3 regions of the Micromonospora sp. WMMA1923 genome follow, and region 1 is predicted to be linked to each of the others. Evidence: riboswitches for the same ligand, from Rfam matches in the RefSeq annotation. Region 1 holds a riboswitch; each other region holds the start of a gene.

What was found. A riboswitch is a leader RNA that binds a small molecule or an ion and turns the genes downstream of it on or off. The one in region 1 is predicted to bind cyclic di-AMP.
Region 2: it holds a riboswitch for cyclic di-AMP, as region 1 does, so the genes downstream of both, ACN28G_RS28760 (coiled-coil domain-containing protein) here and ACN28G_RS13090 (transglycosylase family protein) in region 1, are expected to answer to the same signal.
Region 3: it holds a riboswitch for cyclic di-AMP, as region 1 does, so the genes downstream of both, ACN28G_RS26655 (NlpC/P60 family protein) here and ACN28G_RS13090 (transglycosylase family protein) in region 1, are expected to answer to the same signal.

Annotation. Positions count from the first base shown of each region.
Region 1 covers NZ_JBMHLZ010000001.1:2,896,868-2,903,797, reverse strand. The annotation lists gene ACN28G_RS13105 (DUF1702 family protein) at 1-273, opposite strand, end outside; gene ACN28G_RS13100 (BTAD domain-containing putative transcriptional regulator) at 520-2,016, shown strand; gene ACN28G_RS13095 (hypothetical protein) at 2,073-2,357, opposite strand; cyclic di-AMP (ydaO/yuaA leader) riboswitch at 2,652-2,794, shown strand; gene ACN28G_RS13090 (transglycosylase family protein) at 2,791-3,390, shown strand; gene ACN28G_RS13085 (diacylglycerol/lipid kinase family protein) at 3,521-4,519, shown strand; gene ACN28G_RS13080 (DUF1707 domain-containing protein) at 4,603-5,073, shown strand; gene ACN28G_RS13075 (lipase family protein) at 5,224-6,108, shown strand; gene ACN28G_RS13070 (hypothetical protein) at 6,188-6,664, opposite strand; gene ACN28G_RS13065 (DUF6119 family protein) at 6,782-6,930, opposite strand, start outside.
Region 2 covers NZ_JBMHLZ010000001.1:6,291,004-6,297,933, reverse strand. The annotation lists gene ACN28G_RS28780 (hypothetical protein) at 1-132, opposite strand, end outside; gene ACN28G_RS28775 (heavy-metal-associated domain-containing protein) at 129-338, opposite strand; gene ACN28G_RS28770 (metal-sensitive transcriptional regulator) at 457-756, shown strand; gene ACN28G_RS28765 (YibE/F family protein) at 952-2,325, shown strand; cyclic di-AMP (ydaO/yuaA leader) riboswitch at 2,492-2,622, shown strand; gene ACN28G_RS28760 (coiled-coil domain-containing protein) at 2,627-3,637, shown strand; gene ACN28G_RS28755 (carbonic anhydrase) at 3,714-4,292, opposite strand; gene ACN28G_RS28750 (helix-turn-helix transcriptional regulator) at 4,589-4,930, shown strand; gene ACN28G_RS28745 (hypothetical protein) at 5,032-5,493, shown strand; gene ACN28G_RS28740 (hypothetical protein) at 5,638-6,123, shown strand; gene ACN28G_RS28735 (hypothetical protein) at 6,243-6,930, shown strand, end outside.
Region 3 covers NZ_JBMHLZ010000001.1:5,857,550-5,864,479, reverse strand. The annotation lists gene ACN28G_RS26670 (zinc metalloprotease) at 7-987, shown strand; gene ACN28G_RS26665 (pyridoxamine 5'-phosphate oxidase family protein) at 1,066-1,629, opposite strand; gene dcd (dCTP deaminase) at 1,728-2,306, shown strand; gene ACN28G_RS26655 (NlpC/P60 family protein) at 2,498-3,538, opposite strand; cyclic di-AMP (ydaO/yuaA leader) riboswitch at 3,549-3,687, opposite strand; gene ACN28G_RS26650 (NlpC/P60 family protein) at 3,872-4,885, opposite strand; gene ACN28G_RS26645 ((Fe-S)-binding protein) at 5,099-6,930, opposite strand, start outside.

The DNA.
Region 1 (6,930 bases):
CAGGGTGGCGGCCATCGCCGCCCCCTCGACGGCGAAGCCACGGTAGGCCTGCGGGACAGCCGCCAGGTCCGGGGCGTGGGAGGGGCCGACGTCCAGTTCCCGGTTGAAACCGTCCAGGAACGACCCCGCGGCCGTCACGAGTGCCTGTCGGGTGGCGACCGGGCCGGGGTGGAAGCCCCGGATGTCGAAGTCCACCAGGTGCGGGTGGAGGGCCAGCGGCCGACGCCAGCCCGTCGGTCGGTACACGGTCGGGATCGCGGCTGCCTCGGTCATGCGCTCCCCGGTTCCTCGCAGCGGCCCGCGTCGGCGGGGTCTGACGGGTACGGATCCTGGCACGATCGAGTTGAAGACTTCTTGAAAGCTATATAGTTCCCGTCCGCAGCGAGCGGGGCGAATCACGCACCTATCTCACGCAGAGTGCCTTGCGCAACACTGGATTGTGACCGCAGGCCGTCCTACCCTGGCTCTGGAGTCAGGCGGGAGCCTATGAAAAAAGCGAGCGGTTCAGTGTGGGTGAAAGTGCTCGGCGTGGTATGCGCCGGCAACGGGTCGACGACCTACGACCTCGGTCCGGCCAAGCAACGTGCGCTCTTCGCCGCGCTGGCCCTGCAGCCGGGGGAGTTCCTGCCGGTCGCCACCCTGTCACAGCTCCTGTGGGGAGACATCCAACCGGCCAACGCCGGCCACCTGCTGCACACCTACATCGCCCGACTGCGTCGATCGGTCGAGCCGGAGGCCCCCCGCCGGTCCCGCACCGCCGTGATCTGCTCCGGCCCCGGCGGCTACCAGCTGAGCACCCACCACGACAACGCCGACCTGGTCCGCTTCCGGCAACTCGTCCGGACCGCCCGCCGGCTGCTCCCACTGGGACACCCCCGCTGGGCCTTTCACCTGTTCCACCTGGCGGTCCTGCTCTGGGAGGACCCGGAACTGGTCGAGCTGCGCAGCCTGCTTCCCGGCCATCCGATAATCGACACGCTGCAGCGGGAGTGGGTCGACGCGGCCCTGGAGTACGTGACCCTGGGCCTGCGGTTGGACCGGGCCGAGGCCGTACTGGCCACCGCCGAGCGGCTGGCCGCCGTGGCACCCCTGCACGAGGCGGTGCAGGCCCGGTACCTGTCGGTGCTGGCCGGTACCCGCCAGTTGCCGGCCGCCCTCGACCGGTATGCCGAACTACGTGCCCGCCTCGCCGCCGATGCCGGCATCGCCCCCGGGCCCGAACTGGTGGACACCTACCGGCACCTCTGGCGGGCCTGGTCCGGGGTCGACGACGTACCGGCGAGCCATCCGGCCGGCCACCCCTGCTTCCCCCCGTCGGCCCCCGGCACCGCGCGACCGCCCGAAGCCACCGACCTGGACACCACCGACCTGGACACGCGCGACCGGGACACCGTCGACCTGGACACCGTCGTCCGCTCGCTGGCCACCCAGCGACTGGTGACCCTGGTCGGCCCGGCCGACTCCGGCCGGACGGCGACGGCCCGCTCGATCGCACGCCGGGCATCCGCCATCCTCGCCGCCCACCGGGTGGCCACCGTCGACGTCACCACCACCGCCACCCGCGCCGACCTGGTCGGGTTCCTCCTGCGTCAGCTCGACCCGCCCGGCACCACCGAGCCGTCCACCGACCAGTGCCTACTGCGGGTGCTGGCACACCGGCGGCTGCTCGTGGTCCTCGACGACGTCGACCACCTGGCCGACGACTGCGCGGACCTGGTCGACCTGATCGTGCGCAACTGCCGAGGTGTCTCGGTCGTCGTCACCGCACGGCAGCCGCTCGGCCTGTCGTACGAGGCGGTCCGCCGACTCCGGTGCCCGTCGGCGGGGACCCCGGGCCGGCCCGCCGCCGGCGACCCGCTGCGGCGACCGGCGCAGCAGCTGTCCCGGGCGGCGCTGTGGATGCTGGAGACGGTCCGCCTGGTGGCCTTCGGGGTGCCCGCCTCCCAGATCTGGCTGATACCCGCCCGGTACCGGGGTGGACCGGGGCCTCCGCGACACGGAACCACGGGTACGTGATCCCGCTGCGGCCGACCCGGGCAGGGTCGACGCGGCCCATCCGGGCGGGGACCGCCTCAGGCGGCGGCGGCGTCGGGCCGCCGCGGTGCCTGCCGGGCCCGCGCCGACGCCGGCCGGTAGCCGAACGTCTGCCCCTGCTGGTATGCCAGCTCCATCGCCCGCTGCGCCCACGTCCACGGCGCGCAGGGCTGCGGCTGATCCGCACACTGCAGGTTGCGGCAGTGCCCCTGCTCGGCACCCCGGTGCTCCTCGGCCACGCTGACCGCGAGCCGCCACAGCATCGGGTCGGTGACACCCTCCGGCGGGAAGTCCTGACGGTCGGTTCCGGTCTGGCTGGTCACCTGCGGCCCCCCTCGTACGCGTTGTTCCCTTCAACCTCACCAGTGAACACCCGTTCAAACCCGTCCCGCCCGTCCCGTTGGGTGACGGTTGACACTGATGCCCTGGTCAGGGGCGGTGAACCGGCAGGATCCCCCGTCCGCGCCCCGACCGCAACCCCGGCGCCGGTCGCCCCGCGTGACCGGGTGAACAACCTCACGCAGCGTATGCAGCCACCGGGGCGCACCCCTAGATTCTTACGGGTCCGCCGACGCGGACACCGCCGCCCGGTACGCCCAATCCATGCCCCTGGCCTCGCGGAACACTCACCACAGGCATGGAGCGGGGGACCCAGGTTCCACGGTGCACGTCACCTCGGGGTGAAGCCGCCCGATCCGGGCGGCCGGGCTCCCCGGCCCGAACCCGACAGCTCACCTCGTCGGCGTGGAGGAACCCATGGCAACTCGTCACCAATCCCGACACCGCGCCCTCAGCAACCGCCGCAGGGCACTCGGCACCCTCGCCGTCGGGGCCGTCACCGGCCTCGCGGCCGTGTTCGGCACCGCCGCACCCGCCCAGGCCGACAGCGTCAACTGGGACGCGATCGCCCAGTGCGAGTCCGGCGGCGACTGGAGCATCAACACCGGCAACGGCTTCTTCGGCGGCCTGCAGTTCGTGCAGAGCACCTGGGAGGCGTACGGCGGCCTGCAGTACGCCCCGCGCGCCGACCTGGCCACCCGCGCCCAGCAGATCGCGATCGCCGAAGAGGTGCTCAAGGGGCAGGGCATCGGCGCCTGGCCGACCTGCGGCCCGCTGGGCGGCCCGGTCTCCTCCTCGGGCTCCTCGGCCCCGACCGAGGCCGCCGAGCGTGACGCCCCGCCGGCGAGCCGCAGCACCGACCGGGACACGTACGTGGTCAGGTCCGGCGACACCCTGACGAAGATCGCCGCCGCGCACGACGTGACCGGTGGCTGGCAGGCGCTGTACGAGCGCAACAAGGACGTCGTCGGCGACGACCCCGGCCTGATCATCCCGGGGCAGCGCCTCAGCATCTGACCTCGACCGCGAACCCGGCCGAGGCAGCCCCCGCCTCGGCCGGTTCCGGCGAACCTCCGTACCCGTCCACCGCGACTCTTCCACCGTGGACACGCGTGCCGCACCGCCCGGCTGGGTAACAGCGACCACCATGAGCACGAGGACCCTGGACGAGCACCCCACCGAGCCGACTGCCGCCGACCACGCTGCCACCGAGCACGCTGCGAACGGCCACGCCGCCGCCGAGTCGGCCGGCGCCGGGCCGAAGCTCGGCACCGTCGCGGTCGTCGCGCACCGGAAGAAGACCTTCGGCGGTGGCCTCGACCAGTTGCGGTCGACGCTGGTCAGCGCCGGTATCGAGAACCTGCTCTGGTACGAGGTACCGAAGAGCCGCAAGGCGCCGAAGAAGGTCCGCAGGGCGCTGAAGGAGGGCGCCGAGCTGGTCTTCGTCTGGGGTGGCGACGGCACGGTGCAGCGCAGCGCCGACGCGATGGCCGGCTCCGGGGTGCCGATGGCCGTGCTGCCGGCCGGCACCGCCAACCTCTTCGCCACCAACCTGGGCATTCCGAAGGACCTGCCCGAGGCGGTACGGATCGGGCTGCGTGGCCGGCGACGTACCCTCGACCTGGGCAAACTCAACGGCGAACACTTCGCGGTGATGGCCGGCGCCGGCTTCGACGCCGAACTCATCAAGGACGCCGACCGCAACCTCAAGGGCAAGCTCGGTCGCCTCGCGTACGTGCTGACCGGGCTGCGGCACGTGCGCGGCGAGTGTGTGCGTACCCGGATCCGGGTCGACGGCAGCGACTGGTTCGACGGCGAGGCGAGCTGCGTGCTCTTCGGCAACGTCGGCACGATCACCGGCGGCATCCCGGCCTTCGACGACGCCCGCCCCGACGACGGCGCGCTGGAGGTCGGGGTGGCCACCGCCAGCGGCGCGGTCGACTGGGCCCGCACCCTGAGCCGGATGGCCGCCGGCCGCTCCGAGGAGTCACCCTTCGTCCGGATCACCCGCGCCCGCAAGGTCACCGTCCGGCTGGACACCCCGAGGACGTACGAACTCGACGGTGGCGCCCGCGCGAAGGTGAGCCGGATGAAGGTGAAGGTCGTCCCGGACGCCCTGACGGTCTGCTGCCCCGATCCGCGGTAGCCGGTTCGCTTGATCATGCTGTCTACGCTGAGGTCCCGGCAGCTCCCGGGACCCCGGCGTAGACGGAGGACGGGACTCGTGCGATGAACCTGAAAGAGCGGGTGGGCACGGCACAGCGGAACCAGGTCCTGGACCTGCTGTCGCAGGCTCTGGAGCAGGGTTACCTCGATCTCGCCGAGTACGAGAGCCGGATCTCCGCCGTCCACGGCGCGTTGTTCGTCGGTGACCTGACCAGCCAGGTGGCCGACCTGCCCCGCCAGCTCCGCTGGTATCCGTACCCGGTTCCGGTGGCCCCGGTCGCCCTGCGGCCCGCCACCGACTTCGACCTCCGGGCCCGCCCCTGGGCCATCGTCTCGGTGGTCCTGGGCGGGGCGTCGTTGTTCTTCGCGCTCTGCTGGGGCATCGGCGGGATTCTCGGGGTGGCCGCGATCCTGCTCGGGCGGCCCGCCCTCAAGAGCCCGCCCAACCAGACGCTGGCGGTCATCGGCATCCTGCTGGGTGTCGCCGGTCTCGGCCTGTCGCTGCTGAGCATCGTCCTCTTCGTGCTGCTCTGACCCTGGTCCGCCCCGAGCCACTGCGACGGGCGGACAACGCGAAGGTTCTTCTAATTCGGCCTCCGGCGTACCTCCTGGGCGCACGGCACCACGGGCGTCGCGCCGCAGTGCGCGCCGTCGCGCGATCCTGACCTGGACTACGGCGGCCTGTTGGCCCAGTACCTGCGGGACGGGTACGCGGTCGCCGGCACCGACTACCCGGGGCTCGGCCTGCCTGGGCAGCTGCACAACTTCGTGGAGCGGCAGGCGCTCGGCCGGTCGATGATCGACAGCGTGCGGGCGGTGCGCGACCTCTCCGCCGAGGTGGGCCGGCGGTGGTTCTCGGTGGGCCACTCCGAGGGCGGGCTCGCCGCGCTCGGTGCCGGCGAGCTGGCCGCCGACCGGGCACCGGAGCTGGACCTGCTCGGCGTGGTGCCGATCTCGTCCGGCGGCGACTTCGCCCCCGGCCTGGACACCCTGGCCACGACGAAGCCCCCCTTCGCGACGGGGATCTACTCCTCGGCCGCGTTCGTCGGCTTCATCGCGGTGGCCGCCATGCAGTACGCGCCCGACCGCATCCAGGCCACTGACCTGCTCTCCCCGGAGTTCGCCGCCGAACTGCCGGCGGTGCGCAGCCTCTGCCTGGAAGAGCTGGCTGCGCATCTGATGGCGGTGACGCCACCCATCACCCGCTGGGTGAACCCCGACTGGGCCCGCAACCAGACGCTGTTGGAGTGGGTCCGCAACGTCTCCACGGTACGGTCCCGCACGGCCGCGCCGATCCTCTTCGTGCACGGGGCCGAGGACACCATCGCCGCCCAGACCCAGGCCAACCAGGGCGTGGGCGCGCTCTGTGCGGTGGGCGACGTCGTGGACTACCGGACGTACCCCGGGGCCGACCACAACACGGTGGTGGCCATCGCCGACGACGACATCATGACCTGGCTGGAGCTGCGGCTGAAGGGTTACCCGGCCCGCCAGACCTGCCAGTCCGTCGCCGGCCACGGGGACGGGCCGGCCGAGGTGGGAGCGTGGGTGCACGAGGGTGGATGGTGATCGACTCGGTTGGGGCGATATGGCGGCGTCCGGGGCCGGTTGATACCGCCACATCAACCCAACCGAGTCGATCAATCGGCTACCTGCCAGCAGGTGAACCGCGGAAGGTCATCCGCCGGACGGTCACCGTGGACGGCCGACGCCGGTCGGCCACCACCCTGGACGGCCGTCGCCTGGTGGGCCGCCGTCCGGCGGCCCGGGTACCCCCTGCCGCGGGGACCCCCGCTGCCAAGGCCCCTGTGCCCGGGGCCCCCGCTGCCGGAGCCCCCGCTGCCGGAGCCCCTGCGGCAGGGGGCACCGCGGTCTCTGGTTGCGGGTCCGGCTCGGCGGCGTCGTGCGGGTGCGCGGCGGCGAGGCGCTCGGCGGCGGCGATCAGTTTGCCGCTGGCGGACAGCTCCCCGTAGCGGGCCGCCAGCAGGGCCAAGTCGACCGGGTCGGTGATCCGCAGGCAGTCGGGGCAGGCCGGGCGGTCCAGGTGCGGCCTCAGCGCCCGGACCCGCTGGTACAGGTCGATCGGGAGCTTCGCGATGGCCTCGTCGAACTCGTCGGGGAACACGACGCCTCCTGGTTGATCTCGGGCAGGGTGGAGCGGCCCGTGTGGCAGCGGCCGGGCAGGGTGGAGCGGCCCGACGGGCCGGGTGGACCGGTCCGTCGGGCCGGGAGGAGTCGTCGGTCAGCGGGGCAGGATGCTGACCACCTCGACGTCGACGCCCTCGACCCGCAGCGTCTTCGCCGCGTGGTAGAGCGCCACCTGGGCGAAGGTGTAGAGGTCGGTGGCGGTGAGCGCCCGGCCCGGGTCCAGGGCGATGCCGTAGACGACCT
Region 2 (6,930 bases), 3.4 Mb from region 1:
GCTGAGGCTGGGGCTGGCCGGGGGTGGGGTGCCGGGGGTGCGGGGGCCGACCGCCTGGCCGACCCCGTACGCCGCACCGAAGACCACCACGAGGCCGAGCAGGAACCCGGCCAGCCTGGCCGCCGTGTTCACCGGTCCACGAGGTCGTAACCGGCCTCGTCGACGGCGGCCCGGACGGCGGCCGGGTCCAGCGGCTCCGCACTGGTGACGGTGACCTGACCACTTGCCAGGTCCACCTGGACCTCGTCGACCCCGGCCAGCGCGCCGACCTCGGCGCTCACCGCCTGCACGCAGTGCCCGCAGGTCATGCCCTGCACCTGGTAGATGTCGGTGACCATGTCCGTACTCCTCTCGACCGGAGCCCACCATATACCCATGGGGGGTATCTCAACCACTACCGGGTAGGGGTAATTTGTCCTGGAATACCCGCCGGGGGTAGGGCGTACCCTGGCGAACATGACCACTTCGACGCCCCCCACCCGGGGCTACACCGCCAGCAAGGACCAGCTTCTCGCTCGGCTGCGCCGGGTCGAGGGTCAGGTCCGGGGCATCGAGAAGATGGTGGACGAGGACCGTTACTGCATCGACGTGCTGACCCAGATCTCGGCGATCCAGGCCGCCCTGGACAAGGTCGCTCTCGGCCTGCTGGACGGGCACGCCCGGCACTGCATGCAGGAGGGCGCCGCCGAGGGGCACGCCGACGAGATGGCCACCGAGATGATGGCCGCCGTCGGCCGGCTGATGAAGCGCGGCTGACCCACAACCTCCGCACCCGTCGGCCGAGTGGCTACCATTCCCGCGACGGGCATCCGGGTCCCACCGCCGCCCCCGGTTCGCAGTCCGTGACCACTCCGGCACGCAACGCCGCGAACCGGACCGGTGTGCCGGCCGAGTGAACCGACCGGCGCGGCGACACGTAATCCGTCGTGGATCGTTTGGAGAGAGTCGCAGATGGGTGCCGACCACAGCCGTCCCGCCCCGCCCACCCCGCCGGGGGTACGGCGGGTCCTCGTCGCGACCGTGGTGCCGCTCTTCCTCGTCACCCTGGTCGCCGCGCTGATCCTCTGGCCGGACCGGGCACCGCAGGTCGACGGGGGCGGGGACGTGCCCCGGTACCACGGCACGGTGACCCGGGTGGTGACCGAGGCGTGCCCACCTGCCGCGCCGACCCCGGAGGGCCCCGCGTCCGCCCCCGAGGGCCCGTGCGGCACCGCCACCGTCCGGGTCGAGCAGGGACCCGACGAGGGGCAGCAGGTCGAGACGCCGATCCCGGACGGTCCGGGGGCGCCGACCATCGCCGTCGGTGACGAGATCGTCCTGGTGGAGTTGACCGATCCGGCCGACCCCGAGTCGAGCAGCTACAACATCGCCGAGCACCAGCGGGGCAAGCCGCTGATCTGGTTGGCCGTCCTCTTCGCTGCCGCGATCGTGGCCTTCGGCCGGTGGCGCGGCCTGGCCGCGCTCGGTGGCCTGGTGGCGAGCTTCGCCATCCTGCTCACCTTCGTGCTGCCCGGCATCAGCGCCGGCCGGTCACCGCTGCTGGTCGCGGTGGTCGGCGCCGCACTGATCATGTTCGTGGTGCTGTACCTCACCCACGGCATCAGCGCCCAGACCTCGGTGGCCGTGCTCGGCACGCTGGGCAGCCTGGTGGTCACCGGTCTGCTCGGCAGCGCGGCCACCGCCGCCACCCACCTGACCGGGTACGGCACCGAGGAGGCCACCACCCTGTCGATGTTCCAGGGCAACGTCGACCTGCACGGGCTGCTGCTCGCCGGGATCATCATCGGTTCCCTCGGGGTGCTGGACGACGTCACGGTCACCCAGGCCGCCACGGTCACCGAACTGGCCCACGCGAACCCGGGACTGTCCCGGCTCCAGCTCTACCGGTCGGCCACCCGGGTCGGCCGGGCGCACATCGCGTCCGTCGTCAACACCATCGTGTTGGCGTACGCGGGCGCGTCGTTGCCTCTGCTGCTTCTGCTGGTCGCCGACTCCCGACCGGTCAGTCAGGTGCTGACCAGCGAGTTCCTGGCCCAGGAGATCGTCCGTAGCGCGGTCGCCACGCTCGGGCTGATCGCCGCCGTACCGCTCACCACCGCGCTCGCCGCGCTGGTGACCGCCGCCGGTCGGGGCACCGCCACCGACCGGGCCGCCACCACCGCCGGAGCCCCCACCCCGCCTGGTGGCGGCACCGGCTCGGCCCGCCCGCCCGCACCGCGGGACGACGCGCTCCAGGCACTGAGCGCACCCCGGGCCGCCAGTCAGTCCCCCGACGCCCCCGCGAGGTGGCCCGACCAAGAAAGGAGCACCGACACCGCATGGTGACACTCCTCAGCGTGACCGCCGACGACTCCATTGATGAGAAGCACATCACTGGTCACGCGACATCGCGGAGAAATTACGCGTTGAGTCGGCATCCGGACGTAGATCCCAGCGCCGACTCTCGGGTAACCTCGCTGCCGGTCACCGCCGAAGGCGCGCACCCGCGCCAGCGGTACCGCCGCCCAATCGCCGAACGGCGAGCCGGGGAACCAGGTACATGGGGTGAATCCGCACCAGCGGTAGGGGCCACTTCCGTCCCGAACCCGTCAGCTAACCCGGTCGGCGGCCGACGGAAGGGACGACTGTGACGGCACTCCTACGCCGCTGGTTGACGCCGGCGGCGGCCGTGCTCACCGCACTGGCCATCTTCTCCGGCCCGCTGCCGGCCATGGCTCAGCCCGCCCAGCCCTCGGGGCACGAGGACGGCGACTCGAAGCTGCTCAACGACGTCATCGAGACGACCAACCGCAGCTACACCCAGGCCAAGTCCAAGCTGGAGAAGTCCAAGAAGCGGCAGCTGCAGCTCGACATGGAGGTGCGCCGCGCCCAGAACGAGCTGGACGAGCTGGCCCCGCAGGTCGGTCGGATCGCCGCCCAGTCGTACCGCAGCGGCCGGATCGGCGGGATGGCCATGCTGCTGGAGAGCAACGCGCCGGACTCGTTCGTCCAGCGGGCCCAGGCGCTCGACGAGCTGAACATGGTCAACGCCCGAAAGCTGGCCGAGGTGCAGACGGTCAAGGACAAGGCCGATCAGGCCAAGCAGGCCCTGGACGCCGAGGTACGCGAGCAGCAGAAGCAGGCCTCGGTGATGGCCAAGCAGAAGCGGGAGGCGGAGAAGTCGCTCGCCCTCGTCGGCGGCACCGGCCTGACCGGGGGCCTGGTGGTGGCCACGTCACCGGTGGCCAAGATCGCCCCGGGCCGCGACGCCAACGGCAACTGGCGCCCGATGAGCTGTACCGAGAACGACCCCACCACCTCCGGTTGCATCACGGCGCGCACGCTGCACATGTACAAGGAGGTCAAGCGGGCCGGCTTCGACCGGTTCGTCGGCTGCTACCGCCCCGGTGGCCCGTGGGAGCACCCCAAGGGCCGGGCCTGTGACTGGTCGCTGCAGAACAGCGGCTTCGCGCCCTGGCACAACAACGACACCCGGATGTACGGCAACAACCTGACCGCGTTCCTGGTACGCAACGCCGACCGGCTGGGCATCTACTACGTCATCTGGAACCGGCAGATCTGGTTCCCGGCCACCGGCTGGAGCTCCTACAGCGGACCGTCGAACCACACCGACCACGTACACGTCTCGCTGCTCTGACCACCCCGAGACACCGAACGGGCCGTCCCCCACGCGGGGGCGGCCCGTTCGCCTGTCCTGACCGGTGTGGGCGGGGTCAGCCGGCGGCCGGGGCGGCGGCCACCGTCCGCACCTCTCCGGCGGCCAGCTGGTAGGACATGCCGACCACGGTGCAGCGGCCGGCGGCCACCTCGGCGGCCAGCACGGCCGAGTTGCCCAACAGCTCCTCGACGGTCTGGGCGATGTGGATGTCGATGATCCGGGCCGGGTCGTCGACTCCCTGGGCGGCGGCCCGGCGCAGGCTGGGCACCACCGCGTCGACCACCGCGCCGAGATGTCCCGGCGGCCGGGCCCCGGTGCTGACCGCCGTCGCGGCCGCCTGCACGGCACCGCACGAGTCGTGCCCCAGCACCACCACCAGCGGCGTGCCGAGGACCGTCACCGCGTACTCGACGCTGCCCAGCACCTCGGGCCCGGTGGTGTGGCCGGCGGTCCGCACGACGAAGAGGTCACCCAGCCCACGGTCGAAAATGATCTCGGCGGCGAGCCGGGAGTCGGAGCACCCGACGATGACCGCGAAGGGGTGCTGTTCACCGGCGACCGCGGTGCGGTGTCCGACGTCCTGGTTGGGGTGCCGCGGCGTACCGGTGACGAACCTGCGGTTGCCCGCGTACAGCTCGGCGAGCGCCTGTTCCGGGGTCTGCGGCGGATCGGGCTGTGCCGACGGCGGCTGGGCGGGAGGAAGCTCCGGGTCCGACTGCGACCCGGTCGACGGAGTGGAGATCAACGTCCTCACCCTTCGGAAGGTGACCGGTCGACCCCGTCCGCCACGGACGCGGTCCGCCACCACGTTCACACGCAGCGCAAGACACGTCAAGCTATACGTGATATGCATTTCAGGTGTCGGGACGACGGTTCACGTCGACCGGCTCGCGAACGACGATCGTGAAGGCTGGTCGTATCTTGACGGACATGGCGACGACACCACGCGGAAGCGGGAGCACCCGGCACTGGACCTTCCTCACCAACCACGCGCACGTCCTGCTCGCCATCGCGCGTAACCCCACCGCCCGGCTCCGGGACGTCGCCGACGAGGTAGGGGTCACCGAGCGCGCCGCCCAGGCGATCGTCGCCGACCTGGAGGCCGGCGGCTACCTGCGGCGCACCCGGGTGGGCCGGCGCAACGAGTACACCGTCAATCCGGACGGCCACTTCCGGCACCCGGCCGAGGCGGACCGCCAGGTGGGTGACCTGCTCGCCCTCTTCACCGCCGATGCCGCACCCCGATCCACCCCCGCCGCCCCGCCCTCCTGACCGGATCCGGACCGCCACCGGGTGACCAGCCTCACCGCCGGTCACCGAACAAGTCGGCACCGCGGCTGAACCCGGAACCCGGGTGACACGTCGTGCCTGCCATGCCACGAAAAGCGGACAGCAACCCGGCGTCTCCGGCGACGTACTGGGAGAACCTCGGCGAGTTCATCATGAAGCACCTGGATGAACCCGCGAACTGGAAGAAGCCCCTGCCCGCCTCGGCCACCAGCGCGGACGGGACGACGCTCCACCCGGACACCGCGATCAAGAACGTCCTGAACCATGGCTCCTACCCGCCGGCCTGCCCCCCGCAGACCCAGGATCTGATCAACAACTACCTGCGGGTGGGTGCGATCGACGTCGGCTCGTTCGGCACGGACGCACACATCGACAAGCTCATCGCTCGGAAGTCGCCGTCCGCACCGACCGCGGAGATCGCCGCCCTTCGGTCGGCCGCCGCGCCGGACCCTGGACAGACACCGCCGACCACCGCCACCCGGCCGGCTGCCACCGATCAGCAACTGGGCGCCTCCGGGCCACGGCAACCCCACGGTCGTAACTGACGGCGTACCCCGGGGTGCGGGCCGACCCACCAGGTACGTCCACCTCGGTTGACAAAGGGCCATCCGGTGCCGGCGTCCACAAGGGAGTGAATGGGTCCGGTCACGTGGTTGGTCCCGGCCGGGCCGGGGCGCTAGGTTGGTGGGATGCCGCCCGTGACGTCCACCCGCCCCCTGTGGCCGGTGACGCTGCGGGAGCTGACCCGCCTGGCGGTGACCCTCCTGGTGCTCACCCTCGGCCTCGGTGGCGCGGCCCTCGCGCTCTCCGGTCCGCCCGCGTCCGCCGCACCCGCCGGGTCCGGCAGCGCCACCGCGCCCGACAGCCGCCTCGTGCTCGACGGCCGCCTCGTGACCGACAGCCGCCTCGTGCTCGACGGTCCCTTCGGGACCGGCCACCGCGGCCCGGTCCACAGCCGCACCGGACCCGTCGACCACCTCGCGGTCGACGGCGGGGCGCAGTCGTGGTCGGACTCCCCGGGCCTGGATCGGGTCACCGAGGTGGCCCTCCCGCAGCAGCCGTCGTCCCCCCGGGTCGACGGCACCGCCCCGGCCGTGGTGCCGGTGCCCGTGCGGGTGCCCGCGGCGGAGCCGGTCCGGGGTCTGCCCGCCCGGCGCGGTCCCCCGCTGGCCTGACCGGCCGACGCCGCCGACCGGCGGCCGGCCGCACCGGCACCCGTCCCGGTTGGCCCCCGCAGCCGCCGCTGCGCCCACCGTCGGCCCACCCGCGACGATCCGTCGGTGCCGTACCCCTCGTGCCCAGCCCGGCCGCGAGCGGTTCGACCCCCGCGCACCCGGGCACCCCGATCGGCAGTTCCTCCTTCGACCATCACGAGGTGTTGGTGATGCAGACCGTCCTCTCCGCCGTACTGATCGACGTGCCACAGGCCGCCGCCATCTGGTTGGCCCTGATCGCCGTGGTGGCGACCACCGTCGCCGTGCTGGTGCTCCGCCCGGGTGGCGTCGGCGTCGACGTCGCCCGCCGGATCCGCGAGGCCGCCCTGCCGAGCACCCTGGAACGGGCCGAGGAGGACCGCGACCGGGAACGGTACGCGGCCGAGGTGGCGGTGGCCGCCGAACGGGCGGTCACCACCGCCCAGCGCCACCGGGCCGAGTGGCTCGCCGCCCAGGACGAGGTGGAGGCCGCCTGGCAGGCGTACCAGGACGTCGAGGCGGACGTCCAGCGGCTCTCGGTAGCCGCCGCGCTGCCGCTGCCGTGTACCGTCCGGACCCCGGCCGAGTACGCCGACCGCGAGCGTTTCCTGCACCGGACCGCCCTGGACGCGTACTGGCGTCGGGAGCTGTCGGTGGAGCAGCTCAGTGACGTCTTCGCGCACCGCAACGGTTGGGACCCACGGCGGCACCCGGTCGAGCAGGAGCTGTTCCTGCGGCGGGCGGTGCTGGCGAACCTGCAGGAGCGGCACCGGACGGCGCAGGAGCGGG
Region 3 (6,930 bases), 3.0 Mb from region 1:
GGGCCCATGGGACCCCGTCCCTCCCTGCTGACCCGGCGTGCCGCCGGTGTCGCCTCGACGACCTTGGCGCTGCTGCTCAGCACCGCCGCCGTGGGTGTGGCACCCGCGGTCGCCGCCGTACCCGCCGCAGCCGACGAGGTCTGCGTCGAGCCCGCGGAGAGCCATGCCGACGCTCGGATCAGGCCGGGTGGTGTGGCGGCGCAGGAGCCCAACGAGCTGACCGCCGCGCAGGTGCAGGCGCGGGAGGCCGACCTGGCCGCCGCGCTGCGGGAGCGGGCCTCCTCGCGTAACGCGATCGTGGGTCCGCTGGCCGCCATCACGATCCCGGTGGTGGTGCACGTGATCCAGCGGGACAGCACCCGGGCCGGCGGCAACATCCCGGACTCGATGGTCAACTCGCAGATCAGCGTGTTGAACCAGGCGTTCAGCGGGGCCACCGGCGGGGCGTCCACCGCGTTCGGGTTCCAGCTGCAGCAGATCAACCGGGTCACCAACTCGGCGTGGTATCCGATCAGGCAGGGCTCCTCGGCGGAGCGGTCGATGAAGTCCTCGCTGCGTACGGGCGGCAAGAACACCCTCAACATCTACCTCGGCCAGCTGAGCAACAACCTGCTGGGCTGGGCGACCTTCCCGCAGCGCACGCTGAGCACCATGGACGGCGTGGTGGTTCTGAGCGAGTCACTGCCAGGTGGCACCGCCACCAACTACAACCAGGGCGACACCGGCACCCACGAGGTGGGGCACTGGCTGAACCTGTACCACACCTTCCAGGGCGGCTGCTCCAGCACGGGTGACAGCGTCAGCGACACCCCGGCCGAGGCGTCGGCGGCCTCGGGTTGCCCGACCGGCCGGGACACCTGCAGCGCGGCGGGGCTCGACCCGATCACCAACTTCATGGACTACAGCTACGACTCGTGCATGTACCAGTTCACCGCTGGTCAGGCGAGCCGGATGAGCAGCGCGTGGAGCGCGTACCGGGCGGTCTGACCGGGGTTGTGCCCGTGGTGCCGGCTCCGCACGACGGGGCCGGCACCCGGCGGCGCGGCGCACGGCGGATATCCGCCGTCAGGCGGCGGAGTAGTGCGGGTCACGGTCGCGTCGTCGACCGGCCCACTGGTCCGGCACGTCGGCGGTGACGAGGCGGGTGGCGCCGGCACCGCCGTGCGGGTCGAGCCAGACCTGCACCGCCGGGCGCTCAGGGGCCTGACCCGGCACCGCCTGGCCCTGCCCGTGCCGGGCCAGCATCGCCACGTCGACGGTGAACTCGAAGAGCCGCCAGTCGACCTGCGGCGCGGCCCGCCCGATCTCGGCCAGCCGGGCGACCCGGCGCTGGTCGGTCACCGGGCGGGCGCGGCCGGCGACGTACGCCTCGTCGTCGCTCTCCTCCGGCGGGAACGAGTGCAGCGCGTAACGCCCGTCGCGCTCCAGGTCGCGGCGCTTGGGTGAGTCGATGACGAAGCAGAACAGCCCCTCGTCGGTGATCACCGGGGAGACCGGGTGCACCCGGGGCCCACCGTCGGCGCGGACGGTGGCCAGGTAGCCGAAGCCCGGCCCGTACTGCTGCATGAGAACGCGGATCCCGTCGGCGAGGCGAGGCTCGTCAGCGGCGAATTCGGACCAGGATGCCATGTGGACATCTTATCGAACACGTGTACGACAAGCGACCCGACGCGCTGGTCACCGGCACCGGATCGAGTTCCGCGTCCGGCGGTCGCTAAGGTGATCCGATGCTCCTCTCCGACCGCGACCTGCTCGACGAGATCAAGGCGGGCACGCTCGCGCTGGAGCCGTTCGAGCCCGAGTTGTTGCAGCCGTCCAGCATCGACGTACGCCTGGACCGGCTCTTCCGGGTCTTCAACAACCACCTGTACACCCACATCGATCCGGCGCAGCAGCAGGACGACCTGACCACCGAGGTCGAGGTGCCCGACGGGGAGCCGTACGTGCTGCACCCCGGCGAGTTCGTGCTCGCCTCCACGCTTGAGGTGGTCACCCTCGCCGACACCCTCGCCGCCCGACTGGAGGGCAAGTCGAGCCTGGGCCGGCTGGGGCTGCTCACCCACTCGACCGCCGGCTTCATCGACCCGGGCTTCTCCGGCCACGTCACGCTGGAGCTGTCGAACGTGGCGAACCTGCCGATCACCCTCTGGCCGGGCATGAAGATCGGCCAGCTCTGCATCTTCCGGCTCTCCTCCGCCGCCGAGCATCCCTACGGCTCCGCCCGGTACGGCTCCCGGTACCAGGGCCAGCGGGGCCCCACCCCGAGCCGTTCCTGGCAGAGCTGGCAGACCTGGCCCACCCGCTGACCGGCGAAACGCCGAGCGCCGACGGGACGCCGAGCCTCGACGGGACCCGGCGCCGCCCCCGCGGGACCGGCGGGGGCGGCGCACAGGGCCCCGCCGGGCGGCGGGTACCCGGGCCCCGCGGCTGACCGGGGTGGCCGGGATCCTGGTGCGGGGACCCCGGTTCACCACCGGCAGCGGCGGCGAGGTCGCCCCTAGCCGGGGCGGCCGAAGCTGTGCACGGGACTGTCGTCGAGGCGCTTCATCCGGACCGGCACCCCGGCCCGGGAGGCGTGCACCACCCAGCCGGCACCGACGTACATCCCGACGTGGTGCAGGTCGCGGTAGTAGAAGACCAGGTCGCCGGGGCGCAGCTCGGTCCGGCTCACCGACGGGGTCACCTTGCGCTGCCGGGCCGCGTTGTGCGGCAGCCGGACGCCGGCCTTCGCCCAGGCGGCGAGCATCAGACCGGAGCAGTCGTACGCGTCGGGCCCCTCGGCCCCCCAGACGTACGGCTTGCCGATCTGGGCGCAGGCGAAGGTGACCGCCTTCCCGGCCGCGCCTCCCGGGTACGTGGCCGGGCAGGGCGCCGGACGCAACGAGCCACCGCCGCCCCGACCGTAGACCCGGAGCCGGAGTTTCTGCAGCCGGGCGATCTCGGCGTCGATCTGTTTCCGACTGGCGGCCAACCCCGCCTCGGTGCGGCTGAGTTGGATGATCATCCGGTCCAGGGGCGCCTTGCGGGCGGCCAGCTCGTCGCGGAGCAGCCGTACCGCCCGGACCTGCTCCTGCTGCCGGTGGGCGAACCGGTCGACCAGCTCGATCCGGCTCATCAGCTCACCCGGCGTACGGCCGGCCAGCAGCGCGTTGACCGCCGAGACGGTCTCACCCTTGTACGCCTGGACGGCGAGCGCGCTGACCTTCCTCAGCGCCGCGTCCACCTGGCGTCGCAGCGGCTCGATCCGGGCGCCGAGAGCAGCGGCCTCCCGGCGTTTTTCGGCCAGGTCCTGACGGACGGCGTTGTGTCGCTCGATGATCGGTTCGAGTCGGTTCCAGTCCTGGTCGATCTGGCGTTCGATGTCCGACACCGACGGGTCGGCGTGGGCCGCGCCGGGCACCCCGGTCAGGATGCCGGCGGTCACCGCCAGCGCGGCGAGGACGGTGGTGCAGCGGAACCAGCGAAGGCGCGGCGTAGCCGTCACCTGGTCGGCGGAGGCCGACCGGGTCGACGGTGGCCGCGGGGCATGGTGTGCCACCGGGCTCGGTACTCCTTCTGACGAACCGCCTACCGGGTTAGCTGACGGGTTCGGGCGGAAGGGGACGCCCTACCACAGTGGCTGTGGATTCACCCCGGCGTACCTGGGTCCCCGGATCGCCTGGGGCGGCGACTCGGCGGTGTCGGCCGTTACCGCCCGGGTTGGGCGGACCTGCGACCGGCCGACGATTCACCAGCGTAGAGAGGCCCCCATCGATCCGCAACGGATTCGGCCATGACACTCCGTCTCACGTTTGCTCACTCGCGGACCCGCTCCGACGACGGCGAGGGCCCCCGACGCGCCGTCGGGGGCCCTCGTGGTCGGTGCGGTCGGTCAGCCGGGCCGGCGGAATCCGGCGACCGGCATGGTGTTGATGCTGGAGACGTTCACCGGCTTGCCGGCGCGGGCCGCGTGCACCATCGTGTCGTTGCCCAGGTAGAGGCCGACGTGGTGCAGGTCGCTGAAGAAGAAGACCAGGTCACCCGGGCGGGCCTCGTTGCGCGGGATGGCCTTGCCCTCGTTCCACTGGGCCCCGGTGAAGTGGGTCAGGCTGATCCCGGCGGCCTTGTACGCGTACTGGGTGAGGCCGGAGCAGTCGAAGGAGTTCGGCCCGGTGGAGCCGAACACGTACGGCTTGCCGACCTGGGCGCACGCCGTCCGGATGGCGACCCGTGCGGCCTCGTTGACCACCCCGTCGATGGTCGGGCAGTTCGCCGTCTTCACCGTGGTCTTCGGCATCGACGCCTCAAGGCGCTTGATCTCGGCGGTGATGCTCTTGCGCTTGGCGGCCAGCTCCTTCTCCTGCTTGACCTGGGTGGCCACCAGCGTGTCGAGCTTCTGCTTCTGGGTGCCGTACTTGGCCTGCATGGCCAGGACGCCCTCGATCTCCTTGCGCTCCTGGATGGCCACCCGGTCGAGCATGGTGAGCTGTTCACCGAGCGCACCGGGCCGGCTGTTCAGCAGCACCGCGCCCAACTCCTGGGACGGGCCGATGACGTAGTAGCGGCTGGCCAGCTCACCGATCCGGTTCATCGCCAGCTCGCTCTCCATCTGGAGCGGCAGGATCTTCTTCTCCAGGTCGGCCGACTTGCGGCGGTTCACCTTCAGCTGGGAGCGCACCTTGTTGTACTGCTCGATGGTGGGCTCCAGCTGTCGCCACTGCTTGTCGATCTGCGCCTCGATCTCGTCGACCGTGGGCTCCGCGTACGCCGGTGTGGCGAGCAGCCCGGCGCCGACGGCGACGGCGGCGACCAGGGCGAGCAACCGGGTAAGCGCCCGGCGCGGACCGGTGCTCCGGGGGGACGGTGCCGAGACACGACGATGAAGGGGCGCGGTTGCCACCGGCATCGACTCCTTTGCCGACCGACCCACGGGCGCTCGCGGAGAGGGGGCGAGACAGACTTCCCGGCCCGGTCGGTGCCCAACACTAGGTCGCCTTCCGGGCCGGATCAAGGCGACCTGTTTCACCATCACGCAGAAAGAATCGCTTGCGTACCAACGGTATCGGCGATCGCTTCAATGAAGTATGGCGATGCGTGAGGGGTCGACCACGGTCCGCGCTCAGCCGCCGACCGGCTCGTCCTCCCGGCCCGCCGCCGGCCGCTGGGGCCTGACCGAGCGGAGCAGCACGCTGGCCACGTCGATCACCTCGACCTGCTCGCCGGCACCCTTGCCGTTGACCCCGTCACTGAGCATCGTCGAGCAGAACGGGCAGCCGACCGCGACCGTCTTCGCGCCGGTGGACATGGCCTCCTCGACCCGGTCCACGTTCACCCGCTTGCCGATCTTCTCCTCCATCCACATCCGGGCCCCACCGGCCCCGCAGCAGAAGGAGCGTTCGCTGTTGCGCGGCATCTCGATCAGACCGGCGTCCGCGCCGTCGCCGGCGCTGCCGTTGCCGGAGATCGCGCTGCCCAGCACCTCACGCGGCGGGGCGAAGACCCGGTTGTGCCGGCCCAGGTAGCAGGGGTCGTGGTAGGTCACCCCGCCGTCGACCGGCTGTACCGGGGTGAGCCGGCCGGTGGCGACCAGGTGGGCCAGCAGCTGGGTGTGGTGCACCACCTCGAACTCGCCGCCGAGCTGCCCGTACTCGTTGCCCAGGGTGTTGAAGCAGTGCGGGCAGGTGGCGACGATCTTGCGCTTGGCGGGCTCGCGGCCTTCGAACGCCTCGTTCAGGGTCTCCACGTTCTGCTGGGCGAGCATCTGGAAGACGAACTCGTTGCCGATCCGCCGGGCCGGGTCACCCGAGCAGGTCTCCCCCTCGCCGAGGATGGCGAAGGAGACGCCGGCCTCGTTGAGCAGGGTGGCCACCGCCCGGGTGGTCTTCTTGGCCCGGTCCTCGAACGCGCCGGCGCAGCCGACCCAGAAGAGGTACTCGAAGTCCTCGACCTCGCCCACCCGGGGCACCTCGAAGTCCAGGCCCTTGGTCCAGTCCTCCCGGGTGTTCTGCGGAGCGCCCCACGGGTTGCCCTTGTTCTCCAGGTTGCGCAGCATCACCCCGGCCTCGGACGGGAAGCTGGACTCGATCAGCACCTGGTAGCGACGCATGTCGACGATGTGGTCGACGTGCTCGATGTCGACCGGGCACTGCTCGACGCAGGCCCCGCAGGTGGTGCAGGACCAGAGCACGTCCGGGTCGATCACCCCGCCAGCCTCGGCGTCGCCGATCAGCGGCTTCTCCGCCTCGGCCAACGTCAGCACGTCCAGGTGGGCGAGCTGGGCGGCGGTGGCCTTCTCCTCGCCGGTCAGGTCCTTGCCGCCGCCGGCCAGCAGGTACGGCGCCTTGGCGTACGCGTGGTCGCGCAGGCTGAGGATCAGCAGCTTCGGCGACAGCGGCTTGCCGGTGTTCCAGGCCGGGCACTGCGACTGGCAGCGGCCGCACTCGGTGCAGGTGCTGAAGTCGAGCAGACCCTTCCAGGTGAACTGCTCGACCTGGGCCACCCCGAACTGGTCGGACTCGGGATCCGCCTCCTCGAAGTCCAGTGGCTTGCCCTGGCTGGTCATCGGGCGCAGCGCGCCGAGCCCGGAGACCTTACCGGCGGGGTCACGCTTGAAGAAGATGTTGGGGAACGCCAGGAAGCGGTGCCAGGCGACGCCCATGGTGACGTTCAGGGAGATCACGATGACCCAGATCATCGAGATCGAGATCTTGATCAGGGCGGCGATGCTCACCCCGGTCTCCCAGCCGGGCAGCGCCGCGCCGACGGCGTGACTGAGCGGGGTGGCCCAGGCCGGGTACTCGAAGTGGTCGGTGGCGACCTTGAAGCCCCGGATGACGAAGCCCATGACCAGTACGCCGAGGACGACCGCCTCGACGAAGTAGCCCTGCCACATGGTGGAGCCGGTGAACCGGGACCGGCCGCCGGGGCGGGTCGGCCGGTTGCGCAGCCGGA